One region of the Halomonas sp. ANAO-440 genome, then DNA from elsewhere that is predicted to be linked to it. Evidence: predicted binding sites of a transcription regulator. Region 1 holds the regulator's gene; each other region holds the start of a gene.

Region 1 (4,175 bases):
AGGGTAGGCGCTGGATTGCCAACGGCGACGAAGGGCGACTTGGCCCCGGGGGCAATCCACTGACACTGACCGGCAACGCCCGACTGTTCGCCCCCGAGGAACGCTGGCAGCTCGACACAGAAATATTGCACTTCGACGCCAATGTCGGGCACGCCTGGAGCGACACCCCGGCACTGCTCCAGCAGCCCCCCCAACACATGCGCGGCGACCGCTTCGATGCCTGGATCCATGACAACCGGTCACGTTTGACCGACAATGTTCGCGGCCACCACCCCCCGGAGCGCGCCCAGCAGGGCCAGGCCGAAGCCATCGAACCAGAGGATGTCACGCCATGAAGCAATTCAAGTTCCCAACCGCCCGCATGCTAATCGCCCTGGCGCTGGTTGGCATGGCGTGGGGAAGCGGCCCGGTCCTGGCCCAGCAGCGAGACGCCGACCAACCTATCGAAGTCGAGGCCGACCAGCTCGATCTCGACGACACCGCCGGCACCGCCGTCTATACCGGTGACGTGGACATTCGCCAGGGGACCATGCAACTGACCGGCAACCGGGTCGAGATCCGCCGCAACCAGGCTGGCGAACTGACTCGCGCCATCGCCACCGGCGAGCGCGCCTATATCGAGCAGCAGCCCGACCCGGACGAACCCGTGGTGCGTGGCTGGGGGCGAACCATCATCTATCATGTCGCCGAGCGCCGCGTCGAACTGATCGACAGGGCCGAGCTGCATCAGCGGGGCGATACCTTCGATGGCGGCTATCTGGAGTACTTCCTCGATCGCCGCGTGGTTCAGGCTCGTGCCGAGAGCGAAGGTGTCGAAGGGCGCCAGCGGATTCGCATGACCCTGCAACCGGAGCGCTGACGTGGTAATGAAGACCCTGAGAGCCACTCACCTGGCCAAGAGCTACAAGCGTCGCCGTGTGGTACACGACATCAGCCTCTCCATCGAGCAGGGCAGCATCGTCGGCCTTCTCGGCCCCAACGGTGCCGGCAAGACCACTTCGTTCTACATGATCGTTGGCCTGGTCCGCGCCGACGCCGGTGAAGTGCATATCGACGACCTGGACCTGAGCGGGTCGGCCATGCATGAGCGAGCCCGCGCCGGCATTGGCTACCTTCCCCAGGAAGCCTCGATCTTTCGCAAGCTCTCGGTGGCGGATAACATCATGGCCATTCTCGAGACGCGCAAGGACCTGGACCGACGAGGCCGTCATGCGCGCTTGGAAGAGCTGCTGGAAGACTTTCATGTTACCCATATCCGCAACAATCTCGGCATGAGCCTGTCTGGCGGCGAACGGCGACGGGTGGAGATCGCCAGGGCGCTGGCCACCGAGCCGGCCTTCATCCTGCTCGATGAGCCTTTCGCTGGCGTGGATCCTATTTCCGTTGGTGAAATCAAAGGCATCATCCGTCAGCTCAAGGCGCGTGATATCGGCGTCCTGATCACCGACCACAACGTGCGCGAGACATTGGATATCTGCAATACCGCCTACATCGTCGGAGACGGGCAGATCATTGCGGAAGGTGATGCCAATGCCATTCTCGCCAACCGCAGGGTGCGTGAGGTCTATCTCGGCGAGGACTTCCGTCTCTAAACCTGGCGACTCGAATCAACACAACTGCCTGCTGTCAATATAAACATGCATATTCGGCACGGAAATTGCGGATGGCATGCTTATTGCACTCAAACCACTTGCAAGTCGAACCATTGGGGGCTAGGGTGGTTTTTTTCGGCAGATGAGCCCCCTATTCTCATGGCCATGAAAGCATCCTTGCAACTCCGTGTCGGCACTCAGCTGACCATGACGCCCCAACTGCAGCAGGCGATTGCGCTGCTGCAGCTCTCGACGCTCGATCTGCGTCAGGAGATCCAGCAGGCGCTGGAAACCAACCCCATGCTGGAACTCGACGACGGCTTCGGCGAACAGACCGCCGAAGCGGTCCAAGACGACGATTGGGCCAGCGAAATTCCCTCTGAACTTTCCACCGACAGCGACTGGTCTGACACCTACCCCGACCATGGCGCCAGCTCGGGCAGCGGCGAAGGACCTGATTTTGAACGCCAGGCCGCCGGGCAGAGCCTGGCCAGCCACCTGATCTGGCAGCTCGCGATGACCGATCTCAGCGAGCGCCAGCGCCAGATCGCCGAGAGCCTGATCGATGCCGTGGACGGCACCGGCTACCTGGCGCAGCCGCTGGAAGAGATTCGCGACGGGCTTCGCCAGCAGGGCCTCGAGGGCCTGCCAACCCGGGAGGTCGAGCAGGTGCTGCTGCGTCTGCAGCAATTCGAACCTACCGGTGTCTTTGCCCGGGACCTGCGTGAATGCCTGATGCTGCAGCTCGCGGCACTACCCGACGACACCCCGCTGCTCCCCCAGGCCAGGCGCCTCGTCCGCCAGTTCCTCGAAGCCCTGGCCAGCGACGATCGCCGACTGCTCAAGCGCCGCCTGGGGCTGGACGATGAGGCCCTGGAGGAGGTGATCGGTCTGATTCGCTCGCTGGACCCGCGCCCGGGCAGCGAGTTCGCCGAGGTGAGTGGCAATTACATCACCCCCGACCTGCTCGCTCGCCATGACGAGCGCGGCTGGCGTGTCGAGCTCAACGCCGACGCCCTGCCAAGACTGCGCATCCAGCCCGATTACGTGGCCCTGGTAAGGCGCGCCGACAAGAGCCAGGACAACCAGTTTCTCAAGGATCACCTTCAGGAGGCGCGCTGGCTGATGAAGAGCCTGGCCAGCCGGAACGACACCCTGCTGCGGGTCGGCCGCGAGATCATGGCCCGCCAGCTCGACTTTCTCGAGCAGGGGGAGGAGGCCATGCGGCCACTGATACTGGCTGATATTGCCCAGGCCGTGGATATGCATGAGTCGACCATCTCTCGCGTAACGACCCAGAAATTCATCCACACGCCGCGCGGCGTGTTCGAACTCAAGTTCTTCTTCTCCAGCCATGTCGGCGGCGGAGAAGGCGAAGGCGACGCCTATTCCAGCACCGCGATCCGTGCCCGGATCCGCAAGCTGGTACAGGACGAGCCGCCCCGCAAGCCGCTGTCGGACAGTCGCCTGGTCGATCTGCTGGCCGAGGACGGCATCCGCGTTGCGCGGCGAACCGTCGCCAAGTACCGGGAAGCGTTGGGCATACCCTCCTCAAGCGAGCGCAAGCGATTTCGCTGACCCCAGCCCGCTCTCTTGACCCTTCGCAGGAAACCGGAAAGGGAGGGGTTTGCAGGGCCTCAAAAAGGGTTACAATCGAGGCACCACCCGAAGGACGAAGGAGCCTGTCATGCAAGTCAATATTACCGGCCACCATGTGGAACTGACCGATGCCCTGCGTGACTACGTCAGCGAAAAACTGACCCGCGTGCAGCGCCACTACGACAACATCACCAACGTCCAGGTCACGCTTTCGGTAGAGAAGGAGCGTCAACTGGCCGCCTGCACCCTGCATGCTGCCGGCGCCGACCTTCATGCCGAGGCCACCGATCCCGACATGTACGCCGCTATTGACGCACTGACCGACAAGCTCGACCGTCAACTGGTCAAACACAAGGAAAAAGCCCAGGCCCGCGCCCAGGGCGCCGGCATTCGCTGATTGCCATGACACTGGAAACCATTCTGCCGCCGGAGCGCGCCTTGTTCGGCGTCCCCGGTGGCAGCAAGAAACGGGTGCTGGAATTCTTCAGCACCTTCATCGCACAGAACACGCCGAGCCTCGACAGCCAGGAAGTCTTTGCCCGCCTGATCGGCAGAGAACGCCTCGGTAGCACGGGCATCGGCAATGGGGTGGCCATTCCTCACGCCAGGAGCCCCCACTGTCACAGTCCGGTCGCGGCCTTCCTCCAGCTGGCGGAGCCTATCGATTTCGACGCCATCGACGGAGAGCCGGTCGACCTGGTCTTCGTACTGCTGGTCCCGGAAGAGGCGGACGATACACATCTGGCGCTACTCAGCCAGGTGGCCAGCATCATGAACGATGTCGACACTCGAGTGGCACTGCGCAAGAGCAACAGCCAACGTGAGCTCCACGAGCGGCTCATTGAAGCCATTCGACGACAGACGCCGACGCCGCTCTGACCTTCCCGGGCCGCCCGGCCAGCCAACCAGGAGACCCGCATGCAGCTCGTGATCATCAGTGGCCGTTCCGGCTCCGGCAAGTCGATCGCACTGCAGGCGCTCGAA
Region 2 (4,175 bases), on a different contig from region 1:
AGGATCGGCACGCCCTCCATCAGCTCGGCGTAGCCGAAGGTCAAGCGCGCCGCCCCGGTTTCCGGGTCGAGTCCTACGGTGCCGAGAATGATCCCCATGCCGCCGGCCGCCAGTCCCTTGAGGAACGACCCCCCGGCCATGGCGGCAATGAAGACCAGCGCAAAGATCAGGATGGCGGCCAGCTCGTAGGGGCCGAACTTCAGCGCCACCGACGCGAACGGAATGGCCACCGCAATCAACAGCAGGGTGGCCAGCAGATCGCCGATTACCGAGGCCAGCAGGCCTACCTTGAGTGCCTTGCGCGGCTTGCCGTCGCGGGCCATGGGATAACCATCGAGGCAGGTGGCCGCCGATGAGGGCTCGCCGGGCGTATTGAGCAGGATGGCCGAGACGGCACTGCCGGCGGCGGTGCCCTTGGACAGGCCGATCAGGAAGGCGATGGCGGCATAGGCCGACATGTAGAAGGTCAGCGGAATGGCGATGGCGATGGCCACGGCCCGGTTGAGGCCGGGAATGACACCGACAATATAGCCGAGCAGCACGCCGCCAAGGATGATGGCGATGGATTCGTAGTGCAGGGCCGCCGCGAAGGAGGCGAGAATGGCGTCGAAACCGATCATGTCACACCACTCCAATGCGCATCAGATGGGCGGTCAGGCCATAGAGGCCGGCCGCCGGGATCGTGGCGGTGAGCACCACCACATACCAGCGTCGTTCACCGAGCAGCAGCAGCAGGCCGCCGATCAGCAGCGGTGCGACCCAGGTCAACGGGAAGCGATCGATCAGCACGATGAAGCCCAGCACATACAGGAACGGCCATACCTGATGCCAGAGGTGGCCGGCCGGCGGAATGGAGAAGAAGGGCTTTCCGGCGCGCTTGAGCGCTATGGCGCTGACCAGGGTCAGCAGGCCGGCGCAGCCGAGCATCAGCCAGGCGCCGAGGGTGGCCAGCGCCTTGGGCGGCATGCCGATGGCGAAGCCGCGGCCGCCGTAGGTGGGAATGACCCAGGCGAGGAGCAGCACCGCGATGGCGGCAACACCGATTCCAGACCAGAAATTCTTGCGTGGCATATCGGTCATGTGGTGTAGGTCTTGTGGTGTGGGTGACGGTTCGAGGCGGGCAGCAAATGTCTTGAACAGAAAGTTTGCTTGAATTCACTGCCTTCCACGTATTGTTTTGCTGACAAAATGGCTAGCCGACGACACTATCTGCTGCGGGGCACCCCCTCAAACACTGGCTGCGACGGAAATTAAACGTTAATGGGGCGGATGGTTCTTGACCATACAGCCACTATACAGCAGGGGTTGGGTGAAAATAGTGCATCAATGCGGTGCAGAAGGCGCTGATCATGGTCAATTGTGGTGCAAAAACATCCTTCTCCTTCCTGCCATATGGCTCGGGTAGCGTTTCTGGTGCAAGGAAGGGTATTCGCAAGAATCAAAAAAACATTTTAAAACATATGGATAAAAAAATTATGGGTTGTGATGGTGCAGTGTTGGCACGCTGCCTGCATTAGGTTGGCCAGCTCCCATGCCTGCGCATGGTGATCGTGGGCACCAAGCTCACAGCGTGCTACAACATGCGCTGGGTCGATGCCAGTGCCAGTGGACCATCAGCCAACGAATCGAGCCAAACTCGCTCAAATGGAGGACATTATGTCTGCCAAGACTCTCGCCCTGATCGAAGAAAACGACGTGAAGTGGGTTGACCTGCGCTTCACCGACACCAAAGGCAAGGAGCAGCACGTCACCATCCCCGCGCGTGACGTGGACGACGAATTTTTCGAGAACGGGCAGATGTTCGATGGCTCCTCCATCTCCGGCTGGAAGGGCATCAACGAGTCGGACATGATCCTGCGCCCGGAAGACGGTACCGCCTTCCTCGATCCGTTCACCGAAGACGCCACCATCGTGCTGCGCTGCGACATCATCGAGCCCGCCACCATGCAGGGCTACGAGCGCGACCCGCGCTCAATCGCCAAGCGGGCGGAAGCCTACCTGCAGTCCAGCGGCCTGGGCGACACCGCCTTCTTCGGCCCGGAGCCGGAATTCTTCATCTTCGATGAGGTGCACTGGAAGACCGATATCGAAGGGGCGATGTTCAAGATCTCCTCTGAAGAGGGCGCCTGGTCCACCGACCGTCAGGTCGAGGGTGGCAACCTGGCCCACCGTCCGCGGGTCAAGGGAGGCTACTTCCCGGTGCCGCCGGTGGACAGCTTCCACGATATTCGCGGCGCCATGTGCAACACCCTGGAGGCCATCGGCCAGACCGTCGAAGTGCATCACCACGAGGTGGCCAACGCCGGCCAGAACGAGATCGGCGTCAAGTTCAACACCCTGGTGAAGAAGGCCGACGAGCTTCAGGAGATGAAGTACGTCGTGCATAACGTGGCTCACGCCTATGGCAAGACTGCGACCTTCATGCCCAAGCCGCTGGTTGGTGACAACGGTTCAGGCATGCACGTGCATCAGTCCTTCTGGAAGGATGGCGTCAACCAGTTCGCCGGTGACCAGTACGCCGGACTGTCTGAAATGGCGCTTTACTACATCGGCGGTATCATCAAGCACGCCCGTGCCCTGAACGCCTTCACCAATGCCTCGACCAACTCCTACAAGCGTCTGGTTCCTGGCTTCGAGGCGCCGGTCATGCTGGCCTACAGTGCTCGCAACCGCTCCGCTTCCATTCGCATTCCTTACACCGCCAGCCCCAAGGGCAAGCGCGTCGAGTGCCGTTTCCCGGATCCGACCGCCAACCCTTACCTGTGCTTCGCGGCGATGCTGATGGCGGGTATCGACGGTATCAAGAACAAGATCCACCCCGGCGATGCCATGGACAAGAACCTGTACGACCTGCCGCCGGAAGAGGGCAAGAAGGTTCCGACCGTGGCCAGTAGCCTGGATCAGGCCCTGGAGGCGCTGGATGCCGATCGTGCCTTCCTCACCGAGGGTGGCGTCTTCACGGATGACATGATCGATGCCTATATCGAGCTCAAGATGGAAGACGTGGAGCGTATCCGCATGAGTACGCATCCGGTCGAATTCGACATGTACTACAGCTGCTGAGGCATGCTGCGCGCCCGGTCCGGCAAGGCGGATCGGGCGCTCGGACGCTTCGGTGTCTGACAATCAAAGGGGCTCCGTTCATCTAGGCGGAGCCCCTTTTTGTCGTACACTGGACTCCATGGCTTGATACGACAGGCAGCCGACCGTGACGTCCAACCGATACGGGGCGCTGACGAAGGAGACCGATCCTCATGAAGAAGGCGCTTTTGGTAATCATTGGGCTGCTGGTCGCCTCCTCTGCCCTGGCGACAACTATCTATCGCACCGTCGACTCCCAGGGCAACGTGATCTTCACCGACAGTCCGGGCGGAGGTGGCGAGCCGGTGGAGCTCGCGCCGCTCACGGTGGTGCCCTCCCGGGAGCTACCCGGAAGTGCAGAGCCGCCGCGGGTGGAGGGCGTTGCGCCGCGTGCCAGCGCATCCCCGGGCCAGCCCTTCATGCCCTACGATGTCTTTCGTATCGCTTCGCCAGCGAATGGCGCTGAGCTGGCCGCCAGCCATGCAGGCAACGTGCAGGTGGAGCTTACCATCGAGCCTGAGCTGCGGCCCGACCATCAGGCCCGGTTGCTGGTGAACGGCAGGGTGAGCCAGACCGCGATGCACACCGCTGTCTTCATGCTCACCGATCTCGATCGTGGCCAGTACGTGATCCAGGCTGAGCTGCTGGATGGGGTCGGTGAGATTCGCCATCGCACCCAGCCGGTGACGCTCCATGTTCGGCGATCTCCTGCCGGTTGAGGCGGGCTCGGTTCCCCGGTTCGCCCTCCTTTCACCCACCCGTGCCCCAAGGGTGAGCGATTCCCCGCCCCACGCTGGTGGACACTTCTTTATTGCACCATGATAGTGCAGGTCATGGCCGCCACGATGCCCTGAAACGGCGCCAAGCCGTGGGTTTCAAGATTGGCGCGGTTCTTGCTTTAGCTAGGAGTGGCTAGGGTAGTTACAGGAATCCTGGCTTGCACAGGGGTTTCGCCGGCTGCGCGAAACGGGTGCGTGTTCACACCAAGAGAAGACCAATGCATCGACGTCTGATGGAACACCTCACCACTGCGGTGCTGCTACTGGATGGCAGCCTGCGCCTGAGCTGGATGAACCCCGCCGCTGAAGCACTGC
Region 3 (4,175 bases), on a different contig from region 1:
TTTGCTGATGCTGGCTACCGCCCTGTCGATGTCCGCCCCGGCCATGGCACAGGAGTATCGGCTGAACGACCTGTTGATAACCCATCCCTTTGCGACCCCGTCTCCACCCAGCGTTGATCACGCTGCCGTCTACGTGGATATCTCCATCGCCAGCGAGGACCCAGATGTATTGGTGGAAGCGAGCACGCCCGTCAGCGCTACCGTCGAGCTTCATGACATGGCCATGGACGGTAGTACCATGCGGATGTTTCCGGTACCGCAGATCGAAGTGCCTGCCAGCACCTTGCTGACCATGCGCCCGGGCGGCGGATACCACCTGATGCTGCTGGACCTTGTCGCGCCGCTGCGCGAGGGGGACAGCTTCCCCATGACCCTGACATTTGCCGAGCGTGGGGAGATCGACATCCATGTGCGGGTCCAGAGCGCAGGCGATGGCCGTGCCGATGCAGGGGAGCTACTGCATCGGCACCGCCATTGATGCCCCAGCGAGTGCCTGGCAAGTGGCGCCAGGCCGCTCGCTCTTGCTACAGCCGCCGCTCTACGTCGATGGCGGTTGCCTGCACGGTCTGGCTGACCGGTGAGAGAGCCATGCTGGCTACGTAGTAGATCACGGCACCAAGAATCGAACCGGTAAACCAGCCATAGTCGTAGAACCAGAACATGGTGCCGGTGGTCAGCGATAGCAGGGTCAGCGAGACGGGTATGCCGAAGGCGATAAAGCCGGCAATGTTGATGGCGGGATAGGCCTTCCCGTCCTGATAGAGGCTCGGCACGTCGAGTCGTTGGCGCTTGATCAGGAAGTAGTCAACCGCCATGACGCCGGCGATTGGCCCCAGCAAGCTGGAGTATCCCAGCAGCCAGTTGGAGTACATGCTCTCGAGGGACACACCGGAGGTGAGGATCCCCGCCTTCTGCATCAAGTCGTAGCCCATCAGCGCCACCCCGAATGCCCCGGTGATCAGAACGCCGCGGGTGTGGTCGATGTAGCGTGGCGCGACGTTCTGGAAATCATTGGTTGGCGAGACGATATTGGCCGCCGTATTGGTCGAGATGGTGGCGATGATGATCATTACCATGGCGAGGCTGACCCAGAATGGATTGTTGATCATACCGATCAGGCTGACCGGGTCGGCGACGGTCTGGCCGACCAGCGATTCCGAGGCTGCTGTCATGACCACACCGAGGGCAGCGAAGAAGAACATGGTCAACGGCAGGCCCAGCACCTGGCCGACGATCTGGTCCTTCTGGCTCTTGGCGAAGCGACTGAAATCGGGAATGTTGAGCGACAGGGTAGCCCAGAAGCCGACCATGGCCGTCAGGCCGGCGAAGAAATAACCATAGACCGGCGCCCCTTCGGGGCGAGATGGCGGCTGCAGCAAGAGCTCGGTCATCGACATGTGTGGCCAGGCCCAGAACATCAATCCGATTCCGACCGCCAGCAGCAGCGGGGCTGCCAGTGTCTCCAGCCACTTGATCGATTCGGCGCCGCGGATCACCACATAGAGGTTCATGGCGCCGAAGATGAAGAAGCCTATGACTTCGCCGATCCCTCCCAGCGCCTGCCAGGGGGGAAAGATCGTCGACAGCAACAGGTGGATGGCAAGGCCCCCGAACATCGTCTGCACGCCGAACCAGCCGCAGCCGACCAGCGCCCGGATCAGGCAGGGTACGTTGGATCCGAGAATCCCGAACGATGAGCGCAGTACCACGGGAAAGGGAATGCCGAACTTGGTGCCGGGAAATGCATTGAGGGTCAGGGGAATCAACACGATGACATTCGCCAGCAGGATCGCAAGCAGCGCTTCACCGACGCTGAGCCCGAAATAGGCGGTCAAGACGCCGCCAAGGGTATAGGTCGGCACGCAGATCGACATACCCACCCACAGGGCGGCAATGTTCCATTTCGACCAGGTGCGCTCGTGCGCCTTGGTGGGTGCAATATCCGCATTGAAACGTGGACTGTCACGAACATCATCGCCTTCCTCGAGTTCGATCAAGCCCTGTTTGTCCAGCATCCTTGATGACTTGGTGGTCATTGTTGTTCTCCACGTCACTAGATGGGTTCATGAACTGCCCGATAGTCCTACCGAGCAGTAAGCAATAAGCGTGCCCAAGTTATGCCCTTTCCCTTGAATCGCCCTCCCGAGAGCGACCTTTCTCCCCTGTGGATGTACTTTTTCAAGGTCATCACCCACTCGATAATCTGAAAAGATGACGAAATCGACAGGATTTTATGAGGCCGGGAGAAGCCAGGAAGAACGACGTCGTTTTCACGCTTCATGTCAGGCTAGTCAAGTTTCAAAATGGTTCAAGATTTGTTAACGAGCTAATAAAATTAGTGCGGAATATATATTAAGATATTGTTTTTATTGATTTAAAAAGAATTCATAAAGGCACCTTTCCGGAGCAAGATTTCACCAAAATGGAGTTCCAGGACGAGGAGATTTCTTATTTTCCTTTTAAAACAATAGGTTGTTTCAAGCTTTCGTGGACGAAGAAAAAGATCTTGAAGGAGCCGCCATCACCGACTAGTTTTGAAAAAGCTGACTGAAGTGACAGCTTTATTGTTTTCTGAATTTTACCTTGGCTCTTGCCGACGTCGTGTCCAGTCGCATGAGCCCGACAACAAACACAACCTTGGGTAAGCGATCATGCAGAAAATGAAAATCGGCCTGATACAGATGGGCCTGAAGGCGAGTACCGACCTGGAACCCGCGGCGATTCGCGATGCTATGAACGAGGCACACCTGCCGCTGATCCAGCAGGCGGCGGATGCCGGCGTGCAGGTCCTGTGCTTCCAGGAAGTCTTCAATCAGCCCTATTTCTGTCCCAGCCAGGATCCCAAGTGGTATGCCGCCGCGGAACGGGTGCCCGAGGGGCCGACCTGCCAACTGATGCAGAAGCTGGCCGCCAAGCACAGCATGGTGATGGTCGTGTCGATCTTTGAAGAGACCGAGACCGGGGTCTACTACAACACCGCGGCGGTGTTCGATGCCGACGGCAGCTATCTCGGCAAGTATCACAAGACGCATATCCCGCAGGTCGCCGGCTTCTGGGAGAAGTTCTTCTTCAAGCCCGGCAAGTCCGAGTGGCCGGTCTTCGATACCGCCTACGGCAAGATCGGCGTCTACATCTGTTACGACCGCCACTTTCCCGAAGGGTGGCGTGCGCTCGCCTTGAATGGCGCCGAGGTGATCTTCAACCCCTCCGCCACCGTAGCCGGCCTCTCCCAGTATCTGTGGGAACTCGAACAACCCGCTTCCGCCGCGGCCAACGGCTGCTTCATCGCCGCCATCAACCGGGTCGGTACCGAAGCGCCATGGAACATCGGCGAATTCTACGGTTCGAGCTACATCGTCAACCCCCGCGGCCAGATCGAGGCCCAGGCCAGCGACAGGGAGGATGAGCTGCTCATCCATGAGATCGACCTGGATATGGTGCGCGAGGTGCGCAACAACTGGCAGTTCTTCCGCGACCGCCGCCCGGATGCTTACGCCCGACTGACCGACGGCGAATGATCCCGACACCAGGAGACGCACCATGAGCCTATTGATTCGCGGTGGCACCGTGGTCACCGACAGCGACACCTATCGCGCCGACATCCTCTGTAAAGACGGCAAGATTCAAGCCATCGGCAACCGTCTCGATGCGCCGCCGGGCGGCGATGTCATCGACGCCGAGGGCATGTACGTCATGCCAGGCGGCATCGATCCTCACACCCATATGCAGCTGCCCTTCATGGGCACCGTGGCCAGCGAGGATTTCTATACCGGCACGGCGGCGGCGCTGGCGGGCGGCACCACCTCGATCATCGATTTCGTGATTCCGAGCCCCGGGCAGTCGTTGATGGAGGCCTTTGATATCTGGCGCGGCTGGGCGGAAAAAGCCGCCTGCGATTATGCCTTCCACGTTGCCATCACCTGGTGGGACGACAGTGTCAGGGAGGAGATGGGAGCCCTGGTGCGTGAGCATGGAGTGAACAGCTTCAAGCACTTCATGGCCTACAAGGGAGCCATCATGGCCACCGATGACATCCTGGTGCAGAGCTTCTCGCGCTGCCTGGAACTCGGCGCAGTGCCCACGGTGCATGCGGAGAACGGCGAGCTGGTCTACCACATGCAGCAGAAGCTGCTGGCCGAGGGCATGACCGGGCCGGAGGCCCACCCCCTGTCGCG
Region 4 (4,175 bases), on a different contig from region 1:
CTGGCAGGATGCCCGTGACCAGTTGGGCTGGCTCGACGCCTACCAGTCCAGCGAGGAGTTCGGTGAGTTCCTCGATGCGCAGAAGGAACTCTTCAGCGAAGTCCTGAGCGAACTCGGTCTGCTCGGCGAGTAACCGTTACGAGCCATCGTCGGCGAGGGCCCCGCAACGGGGCTCTCGTCCGTACCTTCAGCACTGCTTGAGCCCCTCAGGCTCGAGGTCCGCCATGACTCGACTCAATTCCAACCAGATCATTGCTCTGGTGCTGGCCGCGCTAGCGGTAGGCTACCTGGCCATGGCCTGGCAGATCCGTCCCTTTCCTCTGCCAAGGCCGATCGACTCCGATCTCTTCCCCAAGGTGCTGGGCTTCACGCTGCTGGGCCTGTCCCTGCTGTTGTTCCTGGAGAAGCCCAAGTCACAGGACGTACCCGAGGAGCTGGACCCCGAAGAGCAGGCCGCCCCGCTGCTGCTGAAGCCATGGTCGCGGGTCATCGTGACCACCCTGGCCATCGTGGCCTACGCGCTGCTGCTGGTGCCGGTAGGCTTCGTGCTGGCCTCCGTATCGCTGGTCTTCGGGCTGGCCTGGTACTACGGCTATCGCCGCCATGGGGTCAACCTTGCCACCTCGCTGGGCGTCGTGCTGACTCTCTACCTGACCATGACTCGGATCATGGGTGTCTATCTGCCCACCGGTTTGCTGCCGCTCTGACCACGGCCCGGAGTCTCCCATGGAATCTCTGAACAACCTGATGTACGGCTTCGGTATCGCGCTGGAGCCGATGAACATCGCCTACGTCTTCGCCGGGGTCTTTGCCGGCACCATCATCGGCATGCTGCCGGGCCTGGGTCCGATCAGTGCCCTGGCGCTGATGATCCCGATCACCTTTGCCATGGAACCCTCGTCCGGCCTGATCCTGATGGCAGGGGTCTACTACGGTGCCATCTTCGGTGGCTCGAGTTCATCGATCCTGCTCAACGCGCCGGGCGTCGCCGGTACCGTGGCGACCTCGTTCGACGGCTATCCAATGGCCAAGCAGGGGCTGGCGGGCAAGGCCCTGGCCATTGCCGCCTATGCGTCCTTCGTCGGCGGCACCATCTCCATCGTCTTCCTGATGCTGGTGGCACCGATGCTGTCGAAGGTCGCGGTCAGCTTCGGGCCGGCCGAGTACTTCTCGCTGATGGTGCTGGGGCTCACCGCGGTGGTGTCGCTCTCCGACAAATCACTGGTCAAGGGACTGATCGCTGCCGTGATAGGGGTGATGATCTCGATCATGGGCATCGACCTTCAGACCGGCACGGAGCGATTCACCTTCGGCACTGCTCATCTCCTCGACGGTATCGACTTCCTGGTGGTGGCGCTGGGTATCTTCGCGCTGGCTGAAGTGTTCTACATGCTGCTGCGCGGTGGTGGGGGCAAGGAGCAGCCGCGCAATGCCATCGGTTCGCTGAAGCTGAGCCGAAGCGAGGTTCGCGAGATCGCGCCGCCCATCGCCCGCAGCTCCGTGCTCGGTTTCTTCACCGGCGTATTGCCTGGGGCCGGTGCCACTATCGGTTCATTCCTCGGCTACAGCATGGAAAAGCGCCTGGCCAAGGATGGGGATACCTTCGGCAAGGGCAATATCAAGGGCGTCGCGGCCCCCGAGGCGGCCAACAATGCCGCCTGTACCGGCTCCTTTGTCCCGCTGCTGACGCTTGGCGTGCCCGGTTCCGGCACCACGGCGGTGCTGCTGGGTGCGCTGCTGGTCATGGGCGTCAGCCCGGGGCCGGCCATGCTGGTCGACCGTCCCGACGTGTTCTGGGGCGTCATCGCCAGTATGTACATCGGCAACATCTTCCTGCTGGTACTCAACCTGCCGCTGATTCCCTATATCGCCAAGATCCTCGAGATGCCGCGTCCGCTGCTGCTCGCCCTGATCCTGATCTTCTGCATGGTGGGGGTCTACGGCATGAGCTTCAGCGTCTTCGATCTGCTCCTGCTGCTGGGATTCGGCCTGGTGGGACTCGGCATGCGCCTGTTCGGCTTCCCGGCGGCGCCGCTGATCCTGGCGCTGATCCTCGGTGCCATCATGGAAGAATCCATGCGCCGGGCGCTGCAGATCTCGGGTGGTGACTGGATGATCTTCATCGACAAGCCGATCTCCATGTGGCTGCTGATCATCGCCGCGCTGTCGCTGCTGCTTCCAGTGGTGAAGCAGGGCCTGGCAAAGGCGCGCCGCGCACGGACATGATCGCGCCAGGGTTTTGATGTTGGGGTGCCGGTGCAGACCGGTGCCCCTTTTTTGTGTGCCCTGCACGCGAACGGTGCGGGAAGTGCGGAGAAAGGGGACTCTGTCTGCACCACGGTAGTGCCGAGGGATATGTGAATGGTCCTGGCTGGTGTTTCCAATGTATTGAAATTTAAAAGATTTACGATTTTTGCGTGAGGGTGGCGCAGGCCTTGCAAAGACTGATGGCTGAGACCCGCACGGACGGTCCTTTGACCCAGTGCGATGCCATCACAATGAAACCTTCCCGCAGGAAGGTGCAAGGAGTGACAAGTGAACGAATCCCGACGCAAGGTCCTGTCCCGTCCCTATCTCCATCCCTATCTTCGTCCTTCACGGCTGGCGGCTGCCGCACTGGTTACCACTGCCAGCCTTGGTTTCAGCGCCCAGGCGCTGGCGGAAGAACCGATCAAGGTGGGCATTCTCCACTCGCTGTCCGGCACCATGGCGATCAGCGAGACGGTGCTCAAGGACACCGTGGAAATGCTGATCGAGCAGCAGAACGAGCAGGGCGGCCTGCTGGGCCGCCAGCTCGAGGCGGTGGTGGTCGACCCGGCCTCCAACTGGCCGCTGTTCGCCGAGCGTGCCCGCGAGTTGCTGGCCCAGCATGAAGTCGATGTGGTCTTCGGCAACTGGACCTCGGTCTCGCGCAAGGCCGTGCTGCCCGTCTTCGAGGAGCTCAACGGCCTGCTGTTCTATCCGGTGCAGTATGAGGGTGAGGAGTCCTCCGAGAACGTCTTCTATACCGGAGCGGCGCCCAACCAGCAGGCCATTCCCGCCGTCGAGTACCTGCTGAACGAGGTGGGCGTAGAGCGCTGGGTGCTGGCCGGCACCGACTATGTCTATCCGCGCACCACCAACCGTATCCTCGAGGCCTTCCTCAAGGAGGAACACGGGGTGGCCGACGACGACATCATGATCAACTACACGCCCTTCGGTCACTCCGACTGGCAGAACATCGTCTCGGATATTCGTCGCTTCGGTAGCGAGGGCAAGAAGACCGCGGTGGTGTCCACCATCAACGGGGATGCCAACGTGCCTTTCTATACGGAACTGGCCAACCAAGGCGTTGACGCTGCGGATATCCCGGTGGTCGCATTCTCGGTGGGCGAGCAGGAGCTGACCGGGATCAACACTGGCCCGTTGGTCGGCCACCTGGCCGCCTGGAACTACTTCATGAGCGTCGACACCGATGAAAACTATGACTTCATCGACGCCTGGATCGATTACACCGGCGACGAGGAGGCGGTGACCAACGATCCCATGGAGGCTCACTACATCGGCTTCAACATGTGGGCCGAGGCGGTGCGCAAGGCCGGTACCACCGACGTCGACGCGATCAAGGAGGCGATCATCGGTGTCACCGTACCCAACCTGACCGGCGGCTATGCGGCGATGATGCCCAACCACCACATCACCAAGCCGGTGCTGATCGGTGAGATCCAGGATAATGGCCAGTTCGACGTGGTCTGGCGGACACCTTCCACCGTGGCCGGCGATGCCTGGTCCGACTACCTGCCGGGCTCCCGTGACCTGATTGCCGACTGGCGTGCACCGATGCGCTGCGGCAACTTCAATGTCGCCACCGGCTCCTGCGGCGGCAGCACTGCGGCCGAAGAAGCCGAGGCTGCCTTGGCCGAATAAATCGAGTGAGTCGATTTCCCCGCCGCCCAGCCGGGCGGCGGGACGCACGCCATCTTGTCTCTATCCAGAGGCCTTCTCGTCTCTATCCAGAGGAAAGCTCCGATGAGGATTTTCCCGTTGCCCTGGCCAGTGGCGGTCAAGGCGAGTGCCGGCAGCGCTGCTGGCCGACCTTCTCGCTGCCTGGCGATGTTGATCCTGCTGATTTCCCTGTGTATCACGGCTGGGGCTGCGCAAGCACAGTCTTCCGACGCCGGCGATGACGTCGCGGC

Evidence for each region. Region 1 encodes sigma-54, which starts transcription at its own class of promoters, with help from an activator protein. Its sites were predicted from a motif close to TGGCACNNNNNTTGCTNT; they were not measured.
Region 2: the regulator sigma-54 is predicted to act here: its motif matches at 1,498-1,515, upstream of glnA (glutamate--ammonia ligase).
Region 3: the regulator sigma-54 is predicted to act here: its motif matches at 2,095-2,112, upstream of KZO25_RS19075 (NCS1 family nucleobase:cation symporter-1).
Region 4: the regulator sigma-54 is predicted to act here: its motif matches at 2,425-2,442, upstream of urtA (urea ABC transporter substrate-binding protein).

What each region holds. Positions count from the first base shown of each region.
Region 1 is NZ_JAHXBV010000002.1:186,942-191,116, reverse strand. It holds gene lptC (LPS export ABC transporter periplasmic protein LptC) at 1-335, shown strand, start outside; gene lptA (lipopolysaccharide transport periplasmic protein LptA) at 332-859, shown strand; gene lptB (LPS export ABC transporter ATP-binding protein) at 867-1,592, shown strand; gene KZO25_RS01870 (RNA polymerase factor sigma-54) at 1,752-3,170, shown strand; gene hpf (ribosome hibernation-promoting factor, HPF/YfiA family) at 3,280-3,588, shown strand; gene ptsN (PTS IIA-like nitrogen regulatory protein PtsN) at 3,594-4,070, shown strand; gene rapZ (RNase adapter RapZ) at 4,110-4,175, shown strand, end outside.
Region 2 is NZ_JAHXBV010000028.1:18,825-22,999, forward strand. It holds gene KZO25_RS16545 (tripartite tricarboxylate transporter permease) at 1-620, opposite strand, end outside; gene KZO25_RS16550 (hypothetical protein) at 622-1,080, opposite strand; gene glnA (glutamate--ammonia ligase) at 1,657-3,063, shown strand; gene KZO25_RS16560 (DUF4124 domain-containing protein) at 3,255-3,800, shown strand; gene glnL (nitrogen regulation protein NR(II)) at 4,052-4,175, shown strand, end outside.
Region 3 is NZ_JAHXBV010000046.1:5,201-9,375, forward strand. It holds gene KZO25_RS19070 (copper chaperone PCu(A)C) at 1-478, shown strand, start outside; gene KZO25_RS19075 (NCS1 family nucleobase:cation symporter-1) at 525-2,036, opposite strand; gene KZO25_RS19080 (nitrilase-related carbon-nitrogen hydrolase) at 2,652-3,518, shown strand; gene hydA (dihydropyrimidinase) at 3,541-4,175, shown strand, end outside.
Region 4 is NZ_JAHXBV010000007.1:24,136-28,310, forward strand. It holds gene KZO25_RS06960 (tripartite tricarboxylate transporter substrate binding protein) at 1-133, shown strand, start outside; gene KZO25_RS06965 (tripartite tricarboxylate transporter TctB family protein) at 225-707, shown strand; gene KZO25_RS06970 (tripartite tricarboxylate transporter permease) at 727-2,226, shown strand; gene urtA (urea ABC transporter substrate-binding protein) at 2,536-3,906, shown strand; gene urtB (urea ABC transporter permease subunit UrtB) at 4,093-4,175, shown strand, end outside.